2 linked regions of the Bacillus pumilus genome follow. The protein of the gene in region 1 binds, or shares a complex with, the protein of each later gene. Links are inferred from orthologs where the notes say so. Each region holds a gene or a part of one and is shown in the gene's direction. Other genes may lie near its edges.

The links.
Region 2: the proteins of CKW02_RS10635 (region 1) and smc are in contact, whole or in part, in a crystal structure (PDB 3ZGX), measured with the Bacillus subtilis proteins. The link is inferred for Bacillus pumilus from one-to-one orthologs.

What each region holds. Positions count from the first base shown.
Region 1 is NZ_LT906438.1:2,094,749-2,101,768, reverse strand. Bases 1,947-4,894 are described here. They hold CKW02_RS10635 (segregation/condensation protein A), read left to right. Parts: upstream 1,947-3,015; coding sequence 3,016-3,774; downstream 3,775-4,894. Other genes in these bases: CKW02_RS10625 (YpuI family protein), read left to right, coding at 4,471-4,894; scpB (SMC-Scp complex subunit ScpB), read left to right, coding at 3,764-4,357; CKW02_RS10640 (YjcZ family sporulation protein), read right to left, coding at 2,715-2,807; CKW02_RS10645 (DUF309 domain-containing protein), read right to left, coding at 2,103-2,627; CKW02_RS10650 (GNAT family N-acetyltransferase), read left to right, coding at 1,947-2,078. Outside these bases: ribE (riboflavin synthase), read left to right, coding at 1-481; ribH (6,7-dimethyl-8-ribityllumazine synthase), read left to right, coding at 1,147-1,611; more of CKW02_RS10650, read left to right, coding at 1,725-1,946; more of CKW02_RS10625, read left to right, coding at 4,895-4,950; CKW02_RS10620 (D-alanyl-D-alanine carboxypeptidase family protein), read left to right, coding at 5,063-6,214; CKW02_RS10615 (nucleoside recognition domain-containing protein), read left to right, coding at 6,202-6,789; CKW02_RS10610 (spore maturation protein), read left to right, coding at 6,794-7,020. UniProt on the Bacillus subtilis protein: Participates in chromosomal partition during cell division. May act via the formation of a condensin-like complex containing Smc and ScpB that pull DNA away from mid-cell into both cell halves.
Region 2 is NZ_LT906438.1:1,552,081-1,564,874, forward strand. The notes cover bases 1-4,158. They hold smc (chromosome segregation protein SMC), read left to right. Parts: upstream 1-397; coding sequence 398-3,958; downstream 3,959-4,158. Other genes in these bases: rnc (ribonuclease III), read left to right, coding at 1-292; ftsY (signal recognition particle-docking protein FtsY), read left to right, coding at 3,981-4,158. In the rest of the region: more of ftsY, read left to right, coding at 4,159-4,967; CKW02_RS07835 (putative DNA-binding protein), read left to right, coding at 5,110-5,442; ffh (signal recognition particle protein), read left to right, coding at 5,456-6,796; rpsP (30S ribosomal protein S16), read left to right, coding at 6,902-7,174; CKW02_RS07850 (KH domain-containing protein), read left to right, coding at 7,174-7,419; CKW02_RS07855 (YlqD family protein), read left to right, coding at 7,523-7,909; ribosome maturation factor RimM, read left to right, coding at 7,918-8,442; tRNA (guanosine(37)-N1)-methyltransferase TrmD, read left to right, coding at 8,439-9,173; rplS (50S ribosomal protein L19), read left to right, coding at 9,311-9,658; ribosome biogenesis GTPase YlqF, read left to right, coding at 9,747-10,595; CKW02_RS07880 (ribonuclease HII), read left to right, coding at 10,672-11,436; CKW02_RS07885 (hypothetical protein), read left to right, coding at 11,464-12,794. UniProt on the Bacillus subtilis protein: Required for chromosome condensation and partitioning.

The sequences.
Region 1 (7,020 bases):
ACAGTTCGCAGCAGATGTGATGCCAGAAACGGTCAAAGCGACATCACTGGATCAGCTGACATCAGGCAGTCCAGTGAATTTAGAGCGGGCCATGTCCTCGAATGGACGATTCGGCGGTCATTTTGTCTCAGGCCATGTTGACGGGACGGCAGTCATTACCCGAATAGAAAAGAAAAGTAATGCCATTTACTATGATTTAGAGATGGACAAGACCCTCACAGATATGCTCGCGCAAAAGGGTTCGATCGCAATAGATGGTGTCAGCTTAACCATTTTCGATTTGCAAGATTCACACGTCACAGTCTCTATTATTCCTCATACGCTTGAAGGAACTATTTTCCCGACTAAATCTATGGGAGAGATCGTGAATATAGAGTGTGACATGATCGGTAAATACATCTATCGCTTTTTAACAAAAGAACAAGGCGGAAAGCAGCCATCCCGATTGACCCCATCATTTTTAAAAGAGCACGGATTCTAGGAGGCGATTGTATGTATCATTTAGTAGAAGAAGCAGTAAACGCTCTGAAAGAAGGAGAAATCATTATCGTAGTGGATGATGAAGACAGAGAAAACGAAGGAGATTTTGTGGCACTTGCTGAGCATGCCACGCCTGAAGTGATTAACTTTATGGCTTTACATGGAAGAGGTCTCATTTGTACACCGGTCCATGCGTCGATTGCCAAACACCTGAACCTGCATCCAATGGTAGAACAAAATACAGATGCACACCATACAGCTTTTACAGTGAGCATCGATCATGTGACAACGACGACTGGTATTAGTGCTTTTGAGCGCTCTACGACCATGCTTGCCATGTTAAATAAAGACGTAACACCAGAAGAATTTGCCCGCCCAGGTCATGTATTTCCGCTCATTGCAAAAGAAGGCGGCGTACTAGAAAGACCAGGTCATACAGAGGCGGCGGTAGATCTTGCGAAACTGGCAGGTTCAGAGCCAGCGGGTGTCATTTGTGAAATCATGAATGTAGATGGCTCAATGGCGCGTGTTCCAGAACTAAAAGAAATCCAAAAACAGCACGGTTTAAAGATGCTGACAATAGAAGCATTGCAAACCTATTTAAATAATAAAGAAACAGCAGCTATCGAAACAAAATAAAAAATCACAAAAAAGGATGATCAACATATGAATACAATACAAGGGCATGTAGTAGCAGAAGGATTAAACTTTGCAATTGTCGTCGCGAGATTTAATGACTTTATTACAAGTAAACTGCTTGACGGAGCAGAAGATACATTGCTCAGACACGGAGCAAACGGTGACGATATTGATGTCGTGTGGGTACCGGGTGCTTTTGAAATTCCGTACATGGCAAAAAAACTAGCTGAAACAGAGAAATATGATGCTGTCATTACACTTGGAACTGTAATCAGGGGCGCAACAACTCACTACGATTATGTTTGTAATGAAGCTGCTAAAGGAATTGCTCAAAGTGCCATGTCAACAGGGGTACCGATTATCTTTGGTGTACTAACAACAGAATCCATTGAACAAGCTATCGAAAGAGCCGGTACAAAAGCTGGAAATAAAGGCAGCGAATCGGCTGCAGCTGCCATTGAAATGGCGAATCTCAACCGTACCTTTCGTTAATTTAGTGAAAAAGAGTTTAAAAACGGTATAAAAATGTTTATAATGTGTGATGAGCAAATGATTCGTGAGACATTTGCTGGACATAAGGATAATTTGAATATTGAGGGGTATATATGTTAATTCGTTATAAGAGGTCTTTTGAAAAAATTGCCATGGGGCTACTCTCCTTCATGCCGGGTGAGAAAGACGTCAAACAGCTTCAGCAGACGATGAAGTCATATGAAATGGATGAAAATCGGCAGCTGTTCCTTTGGAAAGATGGCGAGGATATCGTAGGTGCTATTGGTGTGTTGAAAACAGACGACCAAGTACAAATCGAGCATATTAGTGTGAATCCATCCCATCGAGATCAAGGAATCGGCAAGGAAATGGTTTTAGCCGTGGAAGAGGTATTCAAAACCAAAACACTCATTCCAAATGAATTAACGCAAGGCTTCTTTCATAAGTGTCACAGCGAAACAAATTAAATATCACACATGTAAAAGCAGAGGCTACAGTCCTCTGCTTTTTTTACGTTCGATTTGCTTTTTTCGTTCAAGCAATACATCTGTCCGGTCACGCAGTCTATGTTTTTCGATCAAAAATGTGTGGGATAAGTTGCTCTCCTGGCCAAAGGTCAGTCCGTCTTTTTGAGCCATTTCTTGGCATAGAGACAGGAGCGCTTCATCTTTAATCGGGAGCATCACACTTTCGTATGACATGTCTTCAGCCATTTTCTTCTTCAGCGTTCTCAGAAGTTTGAGAAACGCCTCATCATCCAGACCGAGGTTCGATAATACGGGCCGGTTTGCTTCCAGCAAGTGAAGGCTATTTGAAATGAGCCGTTTTGCACCTTTTCCATTTCCCCGTCTTTGATGATACAAAGCAACGGCAAGCTGAATGAAGCCAACCCAATATTCTTTGCGCTGCTCAGGCGGGTCTTCCTTCCAATATTCCTCAAGAATTTCATGACACTCAAAATAATCTCTTGTCGTATGAAATTCATGTAAAAAAGCCACGTACGCTTCAGGATACACAGTGGTCATCTCCTTTTCCACTCTCAGTCTAACATATTGAAAAGAAAAGAAGAAAGAGCGCCCTTCGTGAAAGGACGCTCTGTTTCTTTAATAAACCCAAGCCGCGCCAACGATGATCAGCAAGATGAAAAGCACGACAATAAGCGCGAAACCTCCACCAAAGTTATAGCCATCTCCCATAATGATACGGCCTCCTTTTTCATCAGTTCTGTTTACAATGGTATTCTATGTATAAATGCCCTGAGTGGTATGGGCGAAACCACTGTTTTTCTTATTTTGCCTAGGACATCATGGTCGAAATTATATTGGACGAGAGCTTTATCCTGTCTTATACTAAAGGTTAGCCGGTGAAACGGTACTTAGAAGACAGTAGAAATGGTGAGAAAAAATGCTGGAATATCAGGTGAAAATAGATTCGTTTGAAGGTCCATTGGACTTACTTTTACATTTAATCAACCGGTTGGAAATTGATATTTATGATATTCCCGTTGCTAAAATTACGGAGCAGTATTTATTATATGTCCATACCATGAGGGAGCTTGAACTTGATGTGGCAAGTGAATATTTGGTGATGGCTGCAACCCTCCTGAGTATTAAAAGCAGAATGCTCCTTCCGAAACAAGAGGAAGAGCTATTTGATGAAGACTTGCTTGAAGAGGAAGAGGACCCTCGAGAAGAGCTGATTGGCAAACTGATTGAATACCGAAAGTATAAAGATGCAGCACAAGAACTAAAGGAACGCGAGGAAGAAAGGCAAAATGCCTTTACAAAACCTCCGAGTGATTTAAGCGAATTTGCAAAAGAATCGGAAGCGAAGGACACAAACCTGCATGTCACGGTGTATGATATGTTAGGTGCGTTCCAAAAGGTATTTAACCGAAAGAAAATAACGAAACCAGCACCATCTAGGATTACAAGACAAGAAATCCCGATTGAAGACAAAATGAATGAGATTATGAACCATTTAAGAAAAACGAAAAAGCGGACCAATTTCATGACTCTATTTCAACATGATCAAAAGGAGCACCTTGTCGTGACGTTTCTTGCTGTTCTTGAATTGATGAAAGGTCATCAAATCATGTTAGAGCAGGAAGGAAACTTTGAAGACATTTATATTATAGGGAGTGAAACGATTCATGACGCTTGATATCGTGAATTGGAAAGCCATCATAGAAGCGCTGCTTTATGCAGCAGGTGACGAAGGCTTAACAAAAAAACAGCTCATGTCTGTTCTTGAAGTAGAAGAGGTAGCGTTACTCGATATGATGTCTGCCGTAAAGAAAGAATATCAAAAACAAGAACGAGGAATTGAGCTCATTGAATATGCAGATTCATATATGCTGCTGACGAAAAAGGAATACAGCATTTATTTGAAAAAATTAGTCGAGACCCCATCCAAAGGTTTGTCTCAGGCAGCGCTTGAAGTACTCGCAATCGTTTCTTATAAACAGCCGATCACACGCAGTGAGGTAGAAGAAATCAGAGGAGTCAAATCAGAGCGGGTGCTCCATAGTTTAGTAGCCAAAGCGCTGCTCTGTGAAGTTGGACGTGCCGATGGCCCTGGGCGAGCAATTCTTTATGGGACAACACCTACCTTTTTAGAGCAGTTTGGCTTAAAGGCATTGGATGAATTACCGCCACTTCCAGAGAATGTGGAAGCAGATGGTGTACAAGAAGAAGCTGATCTATTTTTTGAAAACTTCAATCAAACATTTGAAGAGATAAAATAGTTCAAAAGAATGAAAAATGTATGATAAAATATAAAAAAGATTTTAGGTCTAACATCTATTGATGTCAGATAAAATGGTCATAAAGCCATGAGGGGAAGGTAAACACAAAACAAATGGCACATATGAATGTAAAGGCTCAAGTTGATCAAGCAGGCGTCTTTTTATCAAAGGTTGCAACTGAAATGAATGGTTTTCTGAACGAAGCTACCTTATCAAGTATGAAACGATTAAACCCTGAAGCGGAAGCCTATTATTGTGACATATTGAATACATTACGGAAGCTTGCAGTGTACAGCGAGGATGCAGCGGCAGTTTGCAGGAAAATCAGCCAGCAGCAGACATTCCCGCAGCAAGCCGCGCAGCAGACGCTTCACCGTATTTATCATCAATGTATTGAAGAGTTTTTCACGCCGAAAAAGGATACATGGTATGAAGACAGCCGTTCCGCATATACAGGAAAGAGCAGCATTGTTTTCCACCATGAAGTATCCGCTGAGATCAAACGATTATTTTCTTCATTAGAAAAAGATTTTTTAGCGATGAGAGAAGAGCTAGAATATACGACATCTCATCAGCAAATGAAAATGGTATAAGCAAGAGGAAGGAGCGTCTCTACATATAGAGACGTTTTTTTTATGGACGAGGCATCATAACTTTTTCAGCCGCGCATACACTTGTACAAAACGGACAAGGACGTGAATGAACATGCCCTATTTAAAAATTGGAACAGCAGTCCTTCTTCTATTTACACTCTTACTGCCTTTTTCCTCACATGCCAAAGCAGATATGTCATTATCGGTGAGTGCAAGAAGCGCCATTTTAATAGATGGACAGTCAGGCAGAGTCCTATTTGGAAAGGACGAGCATGAAAAAAGAAGAATCGCCAGTATTACGAAAATTATGACGGCAGTATTAGCCATTGAATCAGGAAAAATGAAAGACACCGTCAAAGTATCAAAGCGCGCGATTCAAGCAGAGGGCTCATCGATTTATTTAAAAGAAGGGCAAAAGGTGAGCCTAGAAGACTTGACATACGGGCTTATGCTGCGTTCTGGAAATGATGCAGCTGTTGCCATTGCAGAGCATGTGGGCGGCAGTTTAGAAGGATTTATTTTTATGATGAATCAAAAAGCGTCTGAACTAGGAATGGAGAATACGAATTTTCAAAATCCGCATGGACTCGATGATCATAAACATCATTATTCATCAGCCTATGACATGGCTATCTTAACAAAATACGCCATGGAGCATAAACAATATCAAAAAATTGCAGGCACGACTTTCTATAAAGCAAAAACGATGGAAGGCTATTGGAAAAATAAAAACAAGCTGGTCACCGGATTATACAAATATTCAACTGGTGGGAAAACGGGATATACGAAGCTTGCAAAACGCACACTTGTCTCTACTGCGGCAAAAGGGGATGCGGCACTGATCGCTGTGACCATTAATGCGCCAGATGATTGGAAGGATCATATCTCTATGTTTGAATATGCATTTGATCACTATAAAACGTACGTACTTGCTGAAAAAGGAAGACTCGCTTCATTAAAAGGAACCTTTTACGAAAAAAAAGCATTTATCAAACGTGATGTGGACTATTTTTTAAATGAAGATGAGAAAAAGCTAGTAGAAATTGAAACGGAAATGCTTACTCCTCAAAAGAAGTGGAAAAAAAACGCCGAAGCCATCCCTGATGTTGTAGGGAAAATGACGTTTTTATTAGATGATCAGGTGATCGAGCAAGTACCGATTTTTTATGAAAATAAACGAAATCGAATGCCTCAAAAAAGCTTCCAAGAAATGTTTAAGTCTGTCTTTCAGACATCTATAGGCGGATCTTCATGGTCAATCTAATTTGGGTATTCCTCACTGTCATCGGTCTTGTGTACGCGATGTTCAACGGAACGATGGAGGAAGTAAACGAAGCTGTATTTAAGGGATCAAAGGAAGCAGTGACCATTTCAATTGGTCTGATTAGTGTCCTCGTTTTTTGGCTCGGGCTGATGAAGATTGCAGAAGAGGCAGGCTTGTTACATTTCTTTAGTAAATTGTGCCGTCCCTTTATTTCAAAGCTATTTCCGGATATTCCGCCTAACCATCCTGCGATGGGATATATTTTGTCCAATCTGATGGCGAATTTCTTTGGTCTCGGGAATGCCGCTACACCGCTTGGGATTAAGGCAATGGAGCAGATGAAAGCATTAAACGGCGGGAAAAATGAAGCAAGCCGGTCCATGATTACATTTTTAGCGGTCAACACATCCTCTATCACACTCGTGCCAACAACCGTCATTGCGATTAGAATGACCTATGGTGCAGATCAGCCAACAGACATTGTAGGGCCAACCATTTTGGCGACACTCATTTCAGGCATTGGTGCCATTCTCATTGATCGCTATTTCCACTATCGCAGAAGCAGGCGGGGGTGATCTCGTGTCATTTATTAACTGGCTGTCACTTGCTTTGATCCCACTGATCATCGCAGGAATTTTAATTGCGGGAACCATTAAAAAGGTACCGACCTATGAAACATTTGTCGAGGGCGGGAAAGAAGGTATTCAAATTGCCTTTTCAATCATTCCTTATTTAGTCGGCATGCTCGTGGCCATTACGATATTCCGCGCGTCTGGTGCGCTTGATTTTGTCATGGGACTGTTAAA
Region 2 (12,794 bases), 540 kb from region 1 along the record:
GGAGCGATTCCTAGAAGCCTATGTTTATCCGAAAATTAATGATGGAGCGTTCTCGCATGTCATGGACTTTAAAAGCCAGCTGCAAGAATTCGTTCAGCGCGATGGAAAAGGTGTACTTGAATACCACATTCTGCATGAAAAAGGACCAGCACACAACCGGGAATTTGAAGCAAATGTCTCCCTTCGCGGAGAAGTGCTTGGAATTGGAAATGGCCGCAGTAAAAAAGAAGCAGAACAGCATGCTGCACAGGAAGCACTTGCTAAATTGCAGAAACATCATATGAACCAATAAAATCCCCCTCGTCATTCAGGGGGATTTCACTCTGTTTTCCATCATCTTTTTTCACTTCATATGGTAAGATAATAGTACTTTAAATACATAAGGAGGATCACTCTCATGTTCCTCAAACGTTTAGACGTGATAGGATTCAAATCTTTTGCACAGCGAGTGACCGTGGACTTTGTCAAAGGGGTCACCGCTGTTGTTGGACCAAACGGAAGCGGCAAAAGTAATATTACCGATGCCATCCGCTGGGTACTTGGAGAACAATCAGCGAAAAGCCTCCGCGGAGGAAAAATGGAAGACATCATTTTTGCAGGAAGCGACTCAAGAAAAAGAGTCAATCTAGCAGAAGTGACTTTAACGTTAGATAACGAAGATCACTTTTTACCGATCGATTTTCACGAAGTCAGTGTGACAAGAAGAGTCTATCGTTCAGGAGAAAGTGAATTTCTCATAAACAATCAATCTGTCCGCTTAAAAGATATTATTGAACTTTTCATGGATTCAGGTCTTGGAAAGGAAGCTTTTTCGATCATCAGCCAAGGAAAGGTAGAGGAAATTCTATCTAGTAAGGCAGAAGAGAGAAGAAGCATCTTTGAAGAAGCGGCTGGTGTTTTGAAATATAAAACAAGAAAGAAAAAAGCCGAGAATAAACTGTTTGAAACGCAGGACAACTTAAACCGAGTAGAAGATATTCTGCATGAACTAGAAGATCAAGTAGAACCATTAAGAATGCAGGCATCTATTGCAAAGGACTATTTGCAAAAAAAAGAAGAGCTTGAAAATGTCGAAATCGCCTTAACTGTCCATGACATCGAAGCACTTCATGAAAAATGGACAACACTTGGTGAAGCTGTCGAGCGGTTCAAACAAGATGAAATGAAGCAATCCACAGATATTCAAGCAAAAGAAGCTAAAATTGAAGAGTCAAGAGACCGCATTCAAGCACTTGACGAATCAATTAATGACCTGCAAGAAGTTCTTCTTTTCACAAGTGAGGAATTAGAAAAGCTTGAAGGTAAAAAAGAAGTACTAAAAGAACGGAAGAAAAATGCAGCCGCAAACCAAGGGCAGCTAGAAGAAACGCTCATTCGCTTAACTGAAAAGCAGGCGCAGCTAATCGAAAAGATTCAGCAGCAGAAAATCGCGCGGGACAGCCTTCAAAAAGAAGTGCAGCAGCTAAAAGATGAAGTGAAAACAAAGCAGCATCAACTGTCGCTTCATACTGAAGATGTGGAAGGTCAAATTGAACAGCTGAAAAGCGATTATTTTGATCTGCTCAATGAACAGGCTTCCATCCGCAACGAACGCAAATTATTAGAAGAACAGCAGCGCCAAGCGGCCATGCAGCTAGATCGGCTCACGCAAAACAACCAAAAACACATTGAAGAACGTGTGTCTGTCAAAGAGAAGAAAACAGAGGCTGAGCAGCAGCTTTCAGCCATAGAAGAAGACATTCTGGCTCAGGTCAAGCGTTTTAGAGAAGCGGAACAAAAGCTTGAGCAAATGAAACGTCAATACGAGAAAAAAGAAACGGCTCTTTACCAAGCCTATCAATATGTGCAGCAGGCAAAGTCAAAAAAAGAGATGCTAGAATCCATGCAGGAAGACTTCTCAGGCTTTTTCCAAGGAGTAAAAGAGGTCTTAAAGGCAAAAGAACGGTTAGGCGGTATTCACGGTGCCATTGCAGAGCTGATTCAAACAGATCAGCAGCATGAGACAGCGATTGAAATCGCGCTAGGCGCAGCAACGCAGCACGTCGTCACAGAAAACGAAGCCGCAGCGCGACAAGCAATTGCATACTTAAAGCAGCACTCCTTTGGACGAGCAACCTTCCTGCCAATGAATGTGATCAAAGAAAGAACCATTCAGCATAGAGACGTCCAAACAGCCGAGCAGCACGCTGCATTTATCGGTGTAGCAAGTCACCTTGTTTCCTTTGAAGAAAAGTATCAAAAGGTCATACAGAACTTGCTTGGAACGGTTCTGATCGTTAGAGACTTAAAAGGCGCCAATGAACTGGCAAAAATGCTTGGTCATCGTTATCGCATCGTGACCCTTGATGGAGATGTTGTGAACCCCGGCGGTTCAATGACTGGTGGCGGTGTAAAGAAAAAGAACAACTCCCTTCTTTCAAGAAACCGAGAGATCGAAACATTAACAAAGCAGCTTGTTAAAATGGAAGAAAAAACGACGATCCTTGAAAAGGAAACAAAAGAAACGAAGCAATTGATTGCAGCAAACGAAAGTCAATTAAACGAACTGCGTCAGCGGGGAGAAACGCTTCGAGAACAGCAGCAAGAGCTCAAAGGGAAGCTATACGAACTGCAAGTAGCAGAAAAAAATATTAATGCCCACCTTGAACTCTATGACCAAGAAAAAGAAGAATTGCAGCTGCGTTCTACTGAACTTACAGATAAGGACAAAAAGCAGGCAGCTCTTGAAGTTTCTATAGGGGAGAAATTGACCACCCTTGATCAAGAGATCAATACATTAACAAAGCGTAAGCAGACCCAAAGCTCAACGAAAGAAACCATTTCTGCCGAATTAACAGAGCTGAAAATCTCGCTTGCCAAAAAAGAGCAGTCCTTAGCGAATGAACAAGAAAAGCTTTCGAGCTTAATGGCCGAATTAGAAGAGGCTGAACAAACGCTGACGGAAACAAAAGAAGATCTGTCACTCTTAACAAGTGAAATGACATCTAGCTCAAGCGGAGCAGAACAGCTGGAAGAAGCGGCGAAAGAGAAGCTGGAAAATAAAAACAAAACAACCGCGCTCATTTCAGAGCGGCGCAAACAGCGTCTTGCTCTTTCTGAAACGTTAGAATTTGCTGAACGTGAACTGAAAGAACAAAAACGCCTTTACAAGCAGCTCACCACAAGCTTAAAAGATGAAGAAATTAAGCTTGGCCGTATGGAAGTTGAGCTCGACAACCTCATCGCTTATTTGAACGAAGAGTATGCTCTTTCGTTTGAAGGGGCAAAAGAGATGTATCATCTAACGTTATCGCCAGATGAAGCAAGAAAACGAGTGAAGCTGATCAAATTAGCCATTGAAGAGCTAGGAACAGTGAACTTAGGCAGCATTGATGAGTATGAACGAGTAAATGAACGCTACCTTTTCTTAACAGAACAGCGAAATGATCTGACAGAAGCGAAAAATACATTATTCCAAGTGATCGAAGAAATGGATCAAGAGATGACAAAGCGCTTCTCTGAAACATTCTCGCAAATTCGGGGGCATTTTGAATCAGTTTTCCAAGCATTATTTGGCGGCGGGAAAGCAGATCTTAAGCTGACAGATCCAAACGATTTACTAAACTCTGGCGTTGATATTGTCGCGCAGCCGCCAGGGAAAAAGCTGCAAAACTTAAGCCTTCTTTCAGGCGGTGAGAGAGCATTGACAGCGATCGCTTTACTATTCTCTATTTTAAAAGTCAGACCTGTTCCATTCTGCGTGTTAGATGAGGTAGAAGCGGCGCTTGATGAAGCCAATGTTTTCCGCTTTGCACAATATTTAAAAAAATACAGCGAAGAAACACAATTCATAGTCATTACGCACCGCAAAGGAACAATGGAAGAAGCAGATGTGCTCTACGGTGTTACGATGCAGGAGTCAGGTGTTTCTAAGCTTGTATCTGTCAAACTAGAAGAAACGAAAGAGCTTGTCCAGTAATTAAAGGAGGTTTTTGAACCAAATGAGCTTTTTTAAGAAATTAAAAGAAAAATTTACGCAGCAAACCGATTCAGTATCAGAAAAGTTTAAGGATGGACTTGAAAAAACGAGAAACTCCTTTCAAGGAAGAGTAAATGAACTCATTTCACGCTACCGTAAAGTTGATGAAGACTTTTTTGAAGAATTAGAAGAAGTTCTGATCGGCGCGGATGTCGGTTTCACAACGGTGATGGAACTGATTGATGAGCTGAAAAAAGAAGTGAAACTAAGAAACATTCAAGACCCAAGTGAAGTACAATCGGTCATCTCTGAAAAACTGGTTGAAATCTACAATAGCGGAGAGGAACAAATCTCTGCGCTGAATATTGAAGACGGGCGATTAAATATCATTTTATTTGTCGGTGTCAATGGCGTTGGGAAAACAACGACGATCGGCAAACTTGCAAATAAGCTGAAAAATGATGGGAAATCCGTCATTTTGGCAGCAGGTGATACATTCCGTGCCGGTGCGATAGAGCAGCTTGAAGTATGGGGAGAGCGTTCAGGTGTCCCTGTTGTCAAACAGACGGCTGGCTCTGACCCAGCAGCGGTGATCTATGATGCCGTTCAATCAGCAAAAGCGAAAAATGCGGATGTCCTTATCTGTGATACAGCAGGAAGACTACAAAACAAAGTCAACTTGATGAAAGAACTGGAGAAGGTCAAGAGAGTCATTGAACGCGAGGTTCCAGATGCACCGCATGAAGTGCTGCTCGCTCTTGATGCAACAACGGGTCAAAATGCGATGGCACAAGCGAAAGAATTTTCTAAAGCGACGAATGTGACAGGAATTGCTTTAACAAAGCTTGACGGCACTGCAAAAGGCGGGATTGTCCTTGCAATTCGAAATGAGCTAAACATCCCCGTGAAGCTCGTCGGTTTAGGTGAAAAGGTAGACGATCTGCAAGAATTCGATGCAGAATCGTATGTGTATGGATTATTCTCAGACGTGATTGATCAAGAGGACTAACAAAAATGCCGGCAAAAATTGCTGGCATTTTTATTTATACGCCGCTTCATGCAGTGACAAGATAAAAACTTGACACACAGTAAAGAACCGTGTAAACTTAGTTGATGTAAAGGGAATGAACTTAACAAAGGGGAGAGAGCCCATGACGCTTGAAAAAACAACGAGAATGAACTACTTGTTTGACTTCTATCAATCGTTGTTAACCGCAAAGCAAAAGAGCTACATGTCGCTTTACTACCTAGACGATTTTTCCCTCGGTGAAATTGCGGATGAATATGAAGTATCAAGACAGGCTGTTTATGATAATATTAAACGGACTGAAGCGATGCTTGAACAATATGAAGAAAAGCTGCTCTTGTTTAAGAAATTTAAAGAGCGTAAAGAACTTCTCAAAAAAATGAGTGAGCTCGTAGCAGATTCCGCTCAGATGGAAGAAGCAGAAGCTTTAATTGAATCGCTTGAGAAATTAGATTAGGAGGCGGCACAGTATGGCATTTGAAGGATTAGCCGACCGACTGCAGCAGACGATTTCAAAAATCCGCGGCAAAGGAAAAGTGTCAGAACAAGATGTAAAAGAAATGATGCGCGAGGTACGCCTTGCCCTTCTTGAAGCTGACGTCAATTTTAAAGTAGTCAAAGACTTTGTGAAAAAAGTAAGTGAGCGGGCAGTTGGACAAGAGGTCATGAAAAGCCTTACCCCTGGACAACAGGTCATTAAAGTTGTAAAAGAAGAACTCACTGAATTAATGGGCGGAGAAGAGAGTAAAATCGCTGTAGCGAAAAAATCTCCGACCGTCATTATGATGGTTGGTCTTCAAGGGGCAGGTAAAACCACCACAACTGGGAAGCTTGCCAATTTACTTCGCAAAAAACATAATCGCCAGCCGATGATGGTGGCTGCAGATATTTACAGACCAGCAGCGATCCAGCAGCTTCAAACGCTGGGGAAACAGCTTGATATGCCTGTGTTTTCATTAGGTGATCAAGTCAGTCCTGTCGAGATTGCCAAACAGGCAATTGAAAAAGCGAAAGAAGAACACCATGATTATGTCATTTTAGATACAGCAGGACGCCTTCATATTGATGAAGAATTGATGGATGAACTTCAGAAAGTAAAAGAAGTAGCGAGTCCAGAAGAAATTTTCCTTGTTGTTGACTCTATGACAGGTCAAGATGCTGTTAATGTAGCGAAAAGCTTTAATGAACAGCTTGGTTTAACAGGTGTCGTTCTAACGAAACTAGACGGGGATACACGAGGCGGTGCAGCACTTTCCATTCGAGCTGTCACCAATACGCCGATTAAATTCGCCGCGCTAGGTGAAAAGCTTGACGCGATTGAACCATTCCACCCAGAACGGATGGCTTCAAGAATTCTTGGCATGGGAGATGTGCTTACACTGATTGAAAAAGCACAGGCAAACGTGGACCAAGATAAAGCGAAAGAGCTTGAACAAAAAATGCGGACCATGAGCTTTACACTCGATGATTTCCTCGAGCAGCTTGGCCAAGTTCGTAACATGGGTCCACTTGATGAATTGATCCAAATGATGCCGGGAGCCGGTAAAATGAAAGGGCTCAAAAACGTCCAAGTAGACGAAAAGCAGCTCAATCACATCGAAGCGATCATAAAATCAATGACGACCGAGGAAAAAGAACAGCCAGAGGTCATCAATGCAAGCCGAAGAAAACGGATTGCAAAAGGAAGCGGAACATCTGTACAGGAAGTCAATCGCCTTTTAAAGCAATTTGACGAAATGAAAAAGATGATGAAGCAAATGACCAACATGTCCAAAGGAAAGAAAAAAGGCTTTAAATTACCATTTATGTAATTGGTTATACATGATAAAACCGTTGTTAAGAAAAAACACTTTACAAACCCTTTTATCATTGTTAATATACTATCTTGTTGAAATATTTTCGGAGGTGCTAGTAAAATGGCAGTAAAAATTCGTTTAAAACGTATGGGATCAAAAAGATCTCCTTTCTATCGTATTGTAGTAGCAGATTCTCGTTCACCACGTGACGGTCGTTTCATCGAAACAGTTGGAACATACAATCCAGTGTTATCACCAGCTGAGGTGAAAATCAACGAAGAATTAGCTCTTAAATGGCTTCAAAATGGTGCGAAACCATCTGATACAGTTCGCAACCTTTTCTCAAGCCAAGGAATTCTTGAAAAATTTCATAATGCGAAAAACAGCAAATAATGAATGAGCTGTCCTTGGAAGAATTGATTGTATCCATCGTCGAGCCACTTGTTGATTTCCCTGAAGATATTCACGTATCTTCATTAGAAAAAGATGAGCAAGTGATTTACACACTGTCTGTCAATGCTGAAGATACCGGAAAGGTGATCGGAAAGCAGGGACGTACAGCGAAAGCGATACGAACAGTCATGTTTGCAGCAAGTGCAGAGTCTTCTAAGAAAGTTCAACTTGAGATTGCTGACTAAAAAGGGAGAGGGCTTAGGACCTCCCCTTTTTTTACACGTTTAAATCTATTTTTCGTTATAATGTAGAGGACAAATGCCTTCGGATAGGGGGACAAAAAGGAAGATGCAGATCATTCAACATGTCACCGTCATGCAAGTATTAACTGAAAGCAGTAAGGACAAACTGTTAACGACTTTTTTGGAGAAAAAAGAAAGACTAGAACGTGAATGCAATCAACTATATTTTCAACTGAAAAAACATGAAAAAGAACCACATCAGCAAGAAGCCATCCCTCAATTCCAAAAAGCCATCGATAAACGGCAGGAGAAAATCCAGCAAATTGACTTTCAAGTAGAGCAGCTGCATATTTTGCCGCTTGGAAGTGAAATGAAAGAGACAGAAGTGGATGCGCTGGTTGAAGTGAACATAGGTGATAAATGGGATGACAAGATGCAAGACAATGTCATCGTCGTGAAAGACGGCACCATTGTGGAAATACGTCAGGGGTGATTGAGAACATGGTACAAGAATGGTTGAATGTTGGAAAGATTGTCAATACACACGGAGTGCGCGGAGAAGTACGCGTCGTGTCAAAGACAGATTTCCCAGAAGAACGTTACAAAAAAGGAAGCGTCCTCTATATTTTTAAGCAAGGTCAAGGGGAGCCGCTAAAAGTCACTGTCGCATCACATAGGCAACACAAACAGTTTGATTTGCTCACATTTGAAGAAATTAGCTCATTAAATGAAGCAGAGCTATTGAAAGAATCAATCTTAAAAGTAGAAAAAGAACATCTCGGCTCTTTAGATGAAGGAGAGTTTTATTTCCACCAAATCATTGGCTGTGAAGTATACGATGAAGAGGATCAGCTTGTCGGCCAAATCAAAGAGATTTTAACACCAGGGGCAAATGATGTCTGGGTGGTCGGAAGAAAAGGCAAAAAAGATGCCCTAATTCCTTATATCCCATCTGTCGTCAAAAAGATCGATATCGCATCCAAAACCATACACATTGAAGTGATGGAAGGACTCATTGACGAATGAAAATCGACTTCTTAACACTTTTTCCTGAAATGTTCGAAGGTGTGCTCCACTCATCGATCTTAAAAAAGGCACAGGAGAAAGAAGCTGTCTCATTCAATGTTGTCAATTTTAGAGAGTATTCAGATCATAAGCACAAAACAGTAGATGATTACCCATATGGCGGCGGTGCTGGTATGGTACTGAAAGCACAGCCCGTATTCGATGCGGTAGAAGATTTAACGAAGAAAGCAAGCAAGAAGCCCCGAATTATTCTTGTCTGTCCTCAAGGAGAAAGATATACACAAAAGAAGGCAGAGGAACTTGCAAAAGAAGAACACCTTATGTTCATTTGCGGCCATTATGAAGGCTACGATGAGCGCATCAGGGAGCATCTTGTCACAGATGAAATCTCAATCGGAGATTTCGTTCTCACAGGCGGAGAGCTGCCAGCGATGATGATTGCAGACAGTGTGGTCAGGCTTTTGCCTCATGTGCTTGGAAAAGAAGCGTCTCACATTGAAGATTCATTTAGTACAGGTTTGCTAGAGCATCCTCACTATACAAGGCCAGCCGATTATAAAGGACTAAAAGTGCCGGAAGTGCTCCTCTCTGGAAATCATGCCAAAATTGAAGAGTGGCGGCGCAAAGAATCCTTGAAGCGAACCTATACAAGAAGGCCAGATTTGATCGATTCATGCAAAACGTTAACAGATGAAGAAAAAAGATGGCTTTGGCAGCTTCATAATGACTAGATTGTATTGCACACTGCATAGAGGTATGGTATGATACTACTTGTGACTTGGACGGCTTGCCGATTCAAGTTTGAAAACGATGTTCCGCTGCAATGAAGAAAGAGGACATGAGCATCTGTTGGAAGGAGTTGAAAACGATGCAACATTTGATTGAAGAAATCACAAAAGAACAATTACGCACTGATCTTCCTGCGTTCCGTCCTGGTGACACTTTACGTGTACACGTTAAAGTTGTCGAGGGTACTCGTGAGCGTATCCAGATCTTTGAAGGTGTTGTAATTAAGCGTCGTGGTGGTGGAATCAGCGAAACTTTCACAGTTCGTAAGATTTCTTACGGTGTAGGCGTTGAGCGTACATTCCCTGTACACACACCAAAAATCGCTAACATCGAAGTTGTACGTCACGGTAAGGTACGTCGTGCGAAACTTTACTACCTACGTGAACTTCGCGGTAAAGCGGCTCGTATCAAAGAAATCAGACGATAATGATATCAAAGGAAAGAGCTTGTTACCTGTAACAGGCTCTTTTTTTGTACGATGTATAGAGATAATCGATAGAAGAGAAGGTGCACATATGACGATTCAATGGTTTCCAGGCCATATGGCAAAAGCAAGACGTGAAGTCACAGAAAAATTAAAGCTCATCGACATCGTATTTGAATTAACTGATGCTAGAATTCCGATGTCCTCTAGAAACCCAATGATCGAAGAAATCCTTCAGAATAAACCCAAAATCATGCTATTAAACAAAGCAGATAAAGCGGATCCTCGTGTGACAAAGGAGTGGCAGGCGCACTTTGAGCAGCAAGGCGTTCGGTCACTTGCTATTAACTCTGTCGATGGACAAGGGTTAAATCAGATCATCACAACTTCAAAAGAAATCTTAAAAGAAAAATTCGACCGCATGAAAGCAAAAGGTGTTAAACCACGTGCAATCCGGGCGCTGATTATCGGGATTCCCAACGTCGGGAAATCGACCTTAATCAATCGTTTAGCGAAAAAGAACATTGCCAAAACAGGAGACCGTCCTGGTATTACCACCTCACAGCAATGGGTGAAGGTAGGGAAAGAATTGGAACTGCTCGATACACCTGGAATCCTCTGGCCGAAGTTTGAAGATGAGAAAGTAGGACTTAGGCTAGCGGTAACTGGAGCGATCAAAGATTCTATCATCAACTTACAGGATGTCGCTGTATATGGACTTCGCTTTCTAGAAGAAAACTATCCAGAGAGATTAAAAAAACGCTATGACCTAACGGAGATCCCTGAAGATACGGCTGAGCTGTTTGATGCAATAGGTACAAAGCGCGGCTGTCTCATGAGCGGTGGATTGATTAATTACGACAAAACCACCGAAATCATTATTCGGGATATTCGAACAGAAAAATTTGGTCCCCTCACTTTTGAGAAGCCTGAAAGCTAAAAGACACGCAGCTCATGCGGGTCTTTATTTTTTGCGGAAAACTGCCGATATAAAGAAGGAGGCTGACGAAAAGCCTATGTACACAGTGAAACAAATAAAAGAACTGATAGAAAAGCATTCGCAAGACGAGTCATACATTCATGAGCTTGTAAAAGATGATAAGAGAAAAAGTGTCCAAAAACTGATAGAGAAGTGGCACAAAGAGAGAGAAAAGCAGCAGCAACTTCATGTAGCATGGAATGAGATGCTGCAATTTGAAAACAATGCTAAGGCGCAGGGATACACATGTATTGCTGGAATAGATGAAGCAGGAAGAGGACCGCTGGCAGGCCCCGTTGTAGCAGCAGCTGTCATATTAAAGGAAGATACAGTCCTGCTCGGTTTAAACGACTCAAAGCAATTATCTGAGAAAAAAAGATTGGCATATTATGACCTGATCCAAAAAGAAGCACTTGATATCGGTATCGGCATTGTTGATGCGGCTACGATTGATGAAATCAATATTTACGAGGCATCAAGACTGGCGATGGTGAGAGCGGTGGAGCAGTTAACTCATACACCTGATTATCTACTCATAGATGCCATGACGCTCCCACTTCCTATTCACCAGGAGAATATCATCAAAGGAGATGCAAAAAGTGCATCCATCGCAGCAGGTGCATGTATTGCAAAGGTGACAAGAGATCAGATGATGGAAGAATACGGGCGTAAGTACCCTGAGTATCAATTTGAAAAACATAAAGGGTACGGAACAAAAGAGCATTTGGCTGCCATTCAAACACATGGAGCTGCCCCAATCCATCGATTATCGTTTGCACCAGTGAAATCCGTTATCTCATAAATTTTTGACCTAAGGAGGCTGCCTGTGATGACAAGAGTTGAGGACATACATACAGCACTGAATAGCCGGTTAAGTGCGGCAGAATCTGTGCCATTAAACACCGAAGGAAAGGAAAATGTGCATCGGCTGATTCTCGGTAAAGTACTGAAAATGCTTGGAGATGATACAGCCCTTGTTCAAATAGGCTCAACAAAAATAAAAGCACAGCTAGCGGCTCAGCTTAAAGCAGACGCATTTTATTGGTTCCAATTTGAACAAGAGGGTGGAGACAGCCTCAATAAACTAAGGCCAGTCCAGCAATTTGATCAAGATCCTAAGACATTAAAGGATGCCGCTGCCAAACTATTAGAAGGTCTCTCTCTGAAAAGCGGACTTGAAAACATTCTAACAGCCACAGCTTTTTTAAAAGAAAAATCGGTTATCAACGAAACAGAGTTAAAAACGGCAGTGAAGTGGATCGAACAGCTTCAAGGAGCTGATGTGAAAAAAGGTCTCCAGGCACTTCTATTTGCTTTAAAGAAAGACTTGCCGATCCAGGAAGGAGTGCTTCAATCCATTTTAGCTGTGAAATCATCCTCTGCTCTTCATCAGGATATGACAGCGCTGCTAGAACGCTTAACACAGCTCCCGAAGCACTCAGACGCCACACAGGCGCTTACACAAGCCGTTCGATCAGTCATAGATGCTGAGACGTCTGTCCATGCAGAAAAGCTCTTATCGGTCCTTCTAGCAGCGAGAGAAGGGGCGACGAAGCAAGGAGGAAGTCTGCCTGTAACGCCTCAGCCCAATCTGACTCAACCAAAAGAAAATAGCCAAACTCCAATCGCTCAAGAGCGTCAGACGACCCAAGTTCTTCAATCTAACGTGCAGCAATCAATAAGCCCAAAAGAGCTGCAAATCCCGCCTCAGCAAATTGAGCGGATACTTACAAGTTTAATAAAACAAGGCGCAGATGGGCAGCAAGAGCCTAGCTTAAAACAGCTCACATCATTGCTGCAAGGGCTTCAGCAGGCTGGATCTCAGCCTGACGCAAAAGCATCTGTGCTTCAAAAAGAATTTCCGTTCCTGTCAAAAACAGAGGCAAAAGCATTGGCTCAGGTGGTGCAGCAGACGGAACCCGCATTAAGCAATAAAACCGATGTGCTCGATTTACTCATGACGATGAAAAAGGCAATAGGTGTACGTGACGAAATCGGTATGCTGAAACTACTCGAAAAAGGCAACCAGGATGTAAAAAATCAGGAGCTTCACCAATTAAAGCTCGTCTTAAATGATGTGAGACAGTCCGATTTACCAGAGCCCGTAAAAAAAGAAGTCGATCAATTGTTTCATAGATTGAACGGGCAGTTATTTGTGCA